2 regions of the Plantactinospora sp. GCM10030261 genome follow, and region 1 is predicted to be linked to the other one. Evidence: riboswitches for the same ligand, from Rfam matches in the RefSeq annotation. Region 1 holds a riboswitch; the other holds the start of a gene.

Region 1 (4,183 bases):
TCAGCGGCCCGCCGGACCGCCTCCCGCTGACCGGTCCCCACCCGCTCGACCGCCTCGGATACGGCCGCCAGGTAGCCGTCGGCGTCCAGGGTCATCGGTCCCTCCCCTTACTCCGGTACTCCAACAATCTGTGACACCATCCCAGGTCACCGGTTACGGGTGATCCAGTCGACCGCGAAGTCGACCGCCGCCCGCTGACGCATCAGCCGGCACGCCGCGTTACCGACCCGTCCCGTCCGGACGGCGCCGGTGCCGTCGAACTCCGCCCCGAGCCGCTCGAAGTCGCTCTCGTCCAGCACCACGTCGGTCCACCACACGAACTCCTGGCCACCACCGGCAGCGCGGACCGCCGACCCGACCCGCTCGGTCGGCGGCGCCGGCTGCCGGTATTCGGCGAGGTGCAACGAGGTGTTCGAGCCGTGACCGGCGCCGAGCAGGAGCACGTCCGCGTCCCGCTCGTAGAGCCGGGCCAGCGGTGACGTCTCGCCGAGCATGGCGGTGCGGGCGTGACCACCCACGATCGCCTCGGCGGCCGGGCCGAGGGCGGCGAACGACACCTGTGGGTGGTTGCTGCGCATCGCTCCTGGCCAGGTCCGGACCTGCTCGGCCAGGGCACCCATCCACCGGCTCGGGCTGATCACCGGGTCGAAGGGCGGCATCTGCTCGCGGATGGCCGGCCAGTGTCGCTCGAAGACCGGCGGGTTGATCCACGACGCCGGATCGGTGTTGTGCGGGGTGTGCGTCGGCACCACCAGGGTGCCGTCCGGCCCCAGCACGTCCAGCAGCGCCTCGACCACCGCTCGGCTGTCACCGAGCACCCGCCCCACCGACCGCAGGGTAGCGTGCACGAGCAGCGTCCCACCTGGTCGTACGCCCAGGTCGCGAAGGTCGACGGCGAGTGACGAGCGGGTGTGCGGCATGCCGACGGGTGCCGGCCGGTCGCCCGTCACCGGCCACCGACCCGGTCGAGGATGACCTCGGCGAGCGCCGCCGGTGCCTCGTCCGGGATCCAGTGCGAGACGCCGCGCAAGGCCACGAACCGGTAGTCCCCGGCGACCTGGGCGGCGCACGCCGTGGCGGCGGTGCGGCCGATCGCCACGTCTCCGTCGCTCCACACGTAGCTGGTCGGCACCCCCACCGGACCGCATCCGGCGAGGTCCCGGCGCGACATCGCCCGGTACCAGTTGAGCGCGGCGGTAAGCGTTTCGCGGTCGCGCATCGGTTCCGCGTAGTCGTCCACCCGGTCCCGGCCGACCCCGGCGAGCATCCGGCGCAGTGCCGCCGCGTTCAGCGCCAGCAACACCGACTCGGCCTTGCCGGGCCTGCGGAACAGCGAGATGTACGCGGAGCGCGCCTTCTGCCCCGGGTCGGTGTTGATCGCGTGCGCGAAGGCGGCCGGATGCGGGACCGAGACGGCGGTGAGCGTACGCACGCGGTCCGGCTGCCGTGCGGCGAGCTGCCAGGCCACCATGGCCCCCCAGTCGTGCCCCACGACGTGCGCCGCCGGCACACCGAGGGCGTCGAGCACCGCGGCCGCGTCCGCCACGCACTCGGCCATCCGATAGTCCTCGACGGCGAGGGGCCGGGCGCCGGGCGAGTAGCCCCGCTGGTCCAGCGCGTAACTGCGCAGCCCGGCCGCGTGCAACGCCGGCAGCACCGCCGACCATTCGCCGCTGTGCTGCGGGAACCCGTGCAGCAGGAGCACCGGTTCGCCATCGGCCGGGCCGCCCGCGTACACGTCGAAGGTGAGCCCGCGCACGTCGAGCCGGATGTCGGGTGGGGAATCGGGCCGCATCGCGGCAGCCTACCGAGCGCCGCTCGGCGCGGTGCTCCGGCGCCGGACCACGTGGTGTCCGGGAGCACACCGCTGGCCAGGCTATCGGCGACGGTGCTAGCGTCGGCGGAGAAAACTTCATATCCGACAGGGGAGCGCGCAGCGCTGAGAGTGCGGGCGGGAGTCCGCAGACCCTCGAACCTGATCTGGGTAATGCCAGCGCAGGGAGTTCGGTCGATCTCCAGCCGCGCCGTGATCCGGGCCAACCGGACGCGGCGTGCGTCTTCTCCTGGTTCGTCGATGAACTGGGAGGCAAGATCATGAACAACAGGTGGCGTACCGTCGACATCGTCGTCGCGGCCGTGCTCGGCGTCGGTTTCGGCGTCGTCTTCTGGGCCTGGGGCCTGCTCTGGAACGGACCGGCGGACGCCATCCCGCTGCCCTTCCGGGCGGTCCTCTACGGAATGTGGCTGGTTCCGGCGGTGGTCGGCGCCCTGGTCATCCGCAAGCCGGGCGCGGCGTTCTTCACCCTCACCGTCGCCGCCCTGGTGTCGGTCGCGCTCGGCTCGTCCTGGGGCTGGACCCTGGTGCTCCAGGGACCGCTGGAGGCGGCCGCCGCCGAACTCGTTTTCGCGATCTTCGGCTACCGGGTGTACCGGCTGCCGGTGGGGCTACTCGCCGCCGCGATGGCCGGGCTGGCGGCCGGCGTATACGACGCCATCGTCTGGTACAAGGAGTTCTCCTGGCTCGCCATCCGGCTGCCGTTCATCGCGATCACCGTGGCCAGCTCCGTGGTCATCGCCGGGTTCGGCGGGTACGCCCTGACCCGGGCGCTGGCCAACACCGGGGCGCTGGACCGCTTCCCGGCCGGCCGGGAGCGGGCCGCGGTCTGACCAGCCCGCCGACCCGACGAACCCACCCGACTCGATGAGCCTGGTCGAACTGCGCGGCTTCGGCTGGCGGCACGCCGGCCGGAGGGCCTGGGCGATCCGCGACGTCGACCTGCGCGTCGAGGCCGGCGAGCGGGTGCTGCTGCTCGGCCCGTCCGGCGCCGGCAAGAGCACCCTGCTCGCCGCGCTGGCCGGCCTGCTCGCCGACGACTCGGGCGAGCACGAGGGCGAGGTCCTGATCGACGGCCGCCGGGCGAACACCCGGCGGGACCGGGTCGGCATCGTGTTCCAGGACCCGGAAACCCAACTGGTGATGGCCCGGGCCGGCGACGATGTGGCGTTCGGGCTGGAGAACCGGGGCGTACCGGCCGGCGAGATCTGGCCCCGCGTGGACCGGACGCTGCGCCGGGTCGGCTTCCGGTATGACCGATGGCGACCCACGTCGGCGCTCTCCGGCGGGGAACAGCAGCGACTCGCCCTGGCCGGTGCGTTGGCCATGCGACCGGGACTGCTACTGCTCGACGAGCCGACCGCCAACCTCGACCCGGCCGGCGGAGCGTTGGTCCGGGACGCGGTGGCGGCGGCGCTCGACCCGACGACCACGCTGATCCTCGTGGAACACCGGGTCGCCGAGGCGCTGCCACTCGTGGACCGGGTGGTCGTGCTGGCCGCCGGGGGCGGCATCCGGGCCGACGGGCCGCCGGCGAAGGTCTTCGACCGGTACGGCGACGAACTCGCGGCCGACGGGGTCTGGGTGCCGGGCCGCCCGCTGCCGGTCCGCCGGGCTCGCGCGGGCACCGGCGAGGTGTTGCTCACCGCCGACCGGCTTGGCCTCTCGCCCCGGCTGACGCCGACAGATCTGACGGTACGCGCGGGCGAGGCGCTCGCCGTCGCGGGACCGAACGGCTCCGGCAAGTCCACGCTGGCGCTGCTGCTCGGCGGCCTCCTCGCCCCGGGCACCGGTCGGGTGACCGCCAGCGCGGAGCTGGCCGGTCGGGACTCACAAACCGCACCGCACCGGTGGCGAGCCCCGGCGCTCACCCGGCGGATCGGCTCCGTCTTCCAGGATCCCGAGCACCAGTTCGTCACCGGCCGGGTCGACGACGAGCTGGCCCTCGGGCCGCGTCGGGCCGGGCAGCCCGAGGCCGCGGTCCGCGCCACGGTGGATGACCTGCTCACCCGGCTGCGGCTGGACCGGTTGGCCGGCGCCAACCCGTACACCCTGTCGGGCGGCGAGGCGCGGCGGCTGAGTGTGGCGACGGCCCTGGCCACCGCGCCCCGGCTGCTGATCTGCGACGAACCCACGTTCGGCCAGGACCGGCGGACCTGGGCCGAGTTGGTCGACCTGTTCGCCGGCCTGCGCGACGCCGGCCACGGCATCGTCACCGTGACCCACGACGTCGACTTCGTCACCGCGCTGGCCGACCGGAGGTTCGACCTCGGCGGATCGGAAACGCCCCCGGCCGGCCCTGGCGATGGGCCGGGCCCAGGCGACGGCGGCGGACCATGCCGGGGCGAC
Region 2 (4,183 bases), 380 kb from region 1:
GACCACCTCGCCGTTGACCGCCACCGCCAGGCCACGGTGCACCGTGGTCAGCGTGTCGACGAGCCCGGTCAGCGTCGTCCCGGACGGCAGCCGCCGGGTCGTCCCGTTCACGGTCAGTTCCATCGGTTTCCCTCCTCGACCGGGTCGCCCGGCCCGCTCAGCCGGTCAGCCGGCGCCTGCCCCGTCGGCAGGTCAGCCGGCGCCTGCCCGGTCGGCAGGTCAGCCGGCGCCTGCCCGGTCGGCAGGTCAGCCGGCGCCTGCCCGGTTGTCCGGCGGACCGGCGCCTGCCTAGCCGCCCGGTCCGGACGCAGCGGCGCCAGCTCCGCCGGCCAGTCGTCGCCAGCCAACGCGCCGCCGGTCGGCTCCCCACCGGTGAGCGCGTCGGCGACCAGGTCGGCCGTGATCGGGGCGAGCAGGATCCCGTGCCGGTAGTGGCCGGTTGCCACGAGGACGCCGGGCCGGCCCGGCAGCGGACCCAGGTACGGCAGGTTGTCCGGCGTGCCGGGCCGGGTGGCGGCACGCGCCTCCGCCAGCTCGTACTCGGCCAGTTCGGGCACCAGTTCGGCGGCGGCGCGGAGTAGATCGAGCACGGCACCGGCGGTGACTGTCAGGTCACCCCGCTCCTCGACGGTCGCGCCGACGACCACCTCGCCGTCGACTCGCGGCACGAGATAGACCGAGCGGCCGTCCGCGTACCCCCGGATCACGTGCCGCACCACCGGCGGTCCGCCGCCCGGCGCGCGGAGCCGGAGCACCTGGCCCTTGACCGGGCGGACGGGCAGTCCGGCGAGCGTCGCGCTACCGGTGCCGGCCGCCACAACCACGACATCCGCGTCCACATCAGACAGACGGTCGACCTGCCGCCGCTCGACCCGCACACCGGCCGCCCGGGCCGCCGCCACGAGCGCCGGCACCAGCCGGCGCGGGTCGACCTGATGGTCGGCCGGGGCGTACGCGCCGCCACGTACCCGCGTGCTGAGCTGCGGTTCGCGGACCCGCAACTCGGTCGGCAGCAGCGGGGTGAGCGGCAGGTCCAGGCTCTGCTGGTACGTCCAGAGTCGCCGCGCCTCGGCGACGTCGTCCGCGGTGAGCGCCACGATCAGGGTGCCGTCGGTGCGGTAGCCGACGTCCCGCCCCCCGGCCACCTCGACCTCGGCCGCGAATGCCGGCCACCGGGCCGCGGCGTTCACCATCAGCGCCGTCAAGTCGCGTTCGCCGAACGTCGCCTCCGCCACCGGGGAGAGCATCCCGGCGGCGACGGCAGACGCCCCGGAACCGGGAGCCGGGTCATACACGGTGACCCGCATGCCGCGCTGGGCGCACCGCCAGGCGATCGCCAACCCGACCGGCCCGCCCCCCACCACCGCGAGGACGGGCTTTCCTTCGCCGCTTCCGGACCGGCCCGCCGTCAGCATGGCAGCGCCCGCAACAGCTCGTCCGTGGCCCGTCCCGGATCGGCCGCGGCACTCACCGCCGCTACCACCGCGACACCGTACGCACCGGCCGCCACCAGCTCCGGCACCCGCGCGGCGGTCACCCCGCCGATGGCTATCACCGGTACGTCCACCGCGGCCGCCACGGCCCGCACACCGGCCGGCCCGATCGGCGCCGGCAGACCGACCTTGGTGGACGTGGCGTGGCAGGGACCGACGCCGAGGTAGCTCGCACCGGCGGTCACCGCCGCCCGCGCCGCGACCGCCTCCCGAGCGGTCGCCCCGAGCACCGCGTCCGGCCCGAGCACCCGCCGGGCCGCGGCGACCGGCAGATCCAGGGCGCCGACGTGTCCACCGGCAGCGCCGGCGGCGAGGGCCACGTGCAGCCGGTCGTTCACCAGGCAGGTGGCCCCCACCGCGGCGCACTCCGCGACCATCCGGCCGGCCAGTTCGTAGGCGTCCCGGTCCGTCGCCGAGTCCTCCACCCGGACCTGGAGCACCAGCCGGGGGCCGGCCTTCGCGAGGGCGGCCCGGGCCACGGCGAGCGCGTCGCGGCCCGGCCGGGTGTCGGTGATGAGGTGCAAACGTCCCAGGGACGGCATGACAACGCTCCTCCCTGCGCCGGCATTACCCGGATCAGGTTCGACGGTCGGGGGCTTCAGCCCCCCTCTCAGCCCGGTGCACCGGGCTCCCGTGGGGTCATTCGTTGCTGACCGTACGGCAGGACGTGCCGATCTGCCAAGGGCCCGCCGTCGGTCGCGCAACGCGTCAACAGGCCCCACTCACCGCGTCAGAGGAGCGGACGCGGCAGGCCAGCGGAGTCCGCGTAGCGCGTCAGAGGATCTCGCGCAGGGCGGCCAGGTCGTCGTCGTTGGGCTGCCAGGCGCCCGCCGCCGCATTCTCCCGGACCTGCTCGGGGCTTGTCGCTCCGGCGATCACCGAGGTCACCGCCGGCTGTCCGGCCAGCCCACCGATGGCCACCTGGAGCATCGACAGCTCACGCTCATCGGCGTACTTCTCGATGGCCTCGATGGTGTCCCACGGCGCGGCGGCGAAGCGCTGCGCGTACCGACCCCCACCGGCCAGCCGGCTACCGGCGGGCGGCTCCTCGCCGCGCCGGTACTTGCCCGTGAGCAGGCCGTTGGCCAGCGGAAAGAACGGCAGCATGCCGAGCCCGAACCGCTCACACGCCGGGATCACCTCGGTCTCCACGTCCCGCTGGAGCAGGCTGTAGTGGTTCTGGGCGCTGATGAACGGGGTGTATCCCGCGGTCCGGGCGGTCCAGTCCGCGTCGGCGATCTGCCAGCCGGTGAAGTTCGAGTTGCCCAGATACCGCACCTTGCCCGCGCGCACCAGGTCGTCCAGCGCCGCGAGGGTCTCCTCGATCGGTGTCCCGGGATCCGGCTCGTGCATCTGGTAGAGGTCGACGTGGTCCATGCCCAGCCGCCGCAGCGACGCCTCCACCGCCCGGACGACGTAGCGCCGGGCGCCCCGGGCCCCGTGGTCCGGCCCGTTCATGCCGGACATGTCCATGCCGAACTTGGTGGCCACCACCACGTCGTCCCGCCGCCCGCGCAGCGCCGCACCGAGCAGCTCCTCGGAGCCGCCGTGCGGTTCGCCGTAGATGTCGGCGGTGTCGAAGAAGTTGATCCCGGCGTCCAGGGCGGCGTCGACCACCGCACGGGTGCCGGCGGCGTCGAGCTTGCGGCCGAAGTTGTTGCAGCCGATCCCCACCACGGACACCACGAGGCCGGAGTCGCCCAACCGGCGATAGGTCATCTCAGTCACGAGATCAACCCTATGCCGGCCGTACGGAGGACATCCGCCGCACCAGCTCGCGCCACCGAGATCCAGGAGACAGGCGCTAAACCGGGAATGCGTCGCGGACCAGTCGGCGGGCCGTGGCCAGGGTGCCGGCCAGCTCCACCGGTGTCCGCCCGATCCCGCCGAGCAGCAGGTGCGCCCGGTCGGCGAAGTCCGCCGGTGCCTCGGGCAGCGCGGCGGTCGCCTCGACCATCCCCTTCTCGTTGATCAACCATGTGCCGGCCCGGGCGTGCAGCGCGTGCGCCAGGATGCCAACCACCCGGAACAGGCAGCCGGCGACGTACGCGGCGTCACCGGCCGCCGCCCCCTTCGCCGCGCCGCCCAGCATGAAGTCGGCCTCCCAGCCGTTGTCCAGGGCCGCCGCGAGGGCCGGCGGGTAGTCACCGGTAGCCGCGCGCAGCGCGGTCAGCTCCCCGGTCGGGTCGGCCAGCACCCGGCACAGCGCCACCTCACCGGGGTACGCGCAGGAGTAGAACCCGAGCGGATGACCGATCTGCCGGCCGATCTCGTACCGGCCGGCCCGGCAGTCCGCCCAGATCCGGTGCACCCGGTCCAGGTCCCGATAGATCCAGTCCACGGCGGTGCCGCCGATCCGCAGCCACCCACCGCCGTCCACCCACGGACCCCAGTCGCCGGGGGACGTCAGCTCGACCGGCCCATCGGCGACCTGGTCGGCGACCGCCTGGAGCCCCGCCACGTCCAACGTCCCCCGGTAGTAGAGCCCGAGATCCCAGTCCGAGTCCGGTCGGTGCCGGCCGCGGGCCCGGCTGCCGCCCAGCGCCACGGCCACCACCCCGTCCACTGCGGTCAGCCGGTCCGGCAGGTCCGCCGGAATCATCCGACGTCCCACACCGGCTCGGTGGTCTCCTTGACCTCACCGTCCCCGGCGAACAGCAGGAACCGGTCGAACGACCGGGTGAACCAGC

What was found. A riboswitch is a leader RNA that binds a small molecule or an ion and turns the genes downstream of it on or off. The one in region 1 is predicted to bind thiamine pyrophosphate.
Region 2: it holds a riboswitch for thiamine pyrophosphate, as region 1 does, so the genes downstream of both, ACFQUZ_RS01100 (thiamine phosphate synthase) here and ACFQUZ_RS03110 (ECF transporter S component) in region 1, are expected to answer to the same signal.

Annotation. Positions count from the first base shown of each region.
Region 1 is NZ_JBHTDD010000001.1:617,935-622,117, forward strand. Features, by position in the region: gene ACFQUZ_RS03095 (sugar isomerase domain-containing protein) at 1-95, opposite strand, end outside; gene ACFQUZ_RS03100 (aminoglycoside N(3)-acetyltransferase) at 147-950, opposite strand; gene ACFQUZ_RS03105 (alpha/beta fold hydrolase) at 947-1,771, opposite strand; TPP riboswitch at 1,914-2,020, shown strand; gene ACFQUZ_RS03110 (ECF transporter S component) at 2,095-2,667, shown strand; gene ACFQUZ_RS03115 (ABC transporter ATP-binding protein) at 2,702-4,183, shown strand, end outside.
Region 2 is NZ_JBHTDD010000001.1:238,753-242,935, forward strand. Features, by position in the region: gene thiS (sulfur carrier protein ThiS) at 1-123, opposite strand, end outside; gene thiO (glycine oxidase ThiO) at 114-1,415, opposite strand; gene ACFQUZ_RS01100 (thiamine phosphate synthase) at 1,409-2,035, opposite strand; TPP riboswitch at 2,030-2,138, opposite strand; gene ACFQUZ_RS01105 (aldo/keto reductase) at 2,268-3,212, opposite strand; gene ACFQUZ_RS01110 (nucleotidyltransferase domain-containing protein) at 3,298-4,095, opposite strand; gene ACFQUZ_RS01115 (ABC-F family ATP-binding cassette domain-containing protein) at 4,092-4,183, opposite strand, start outside.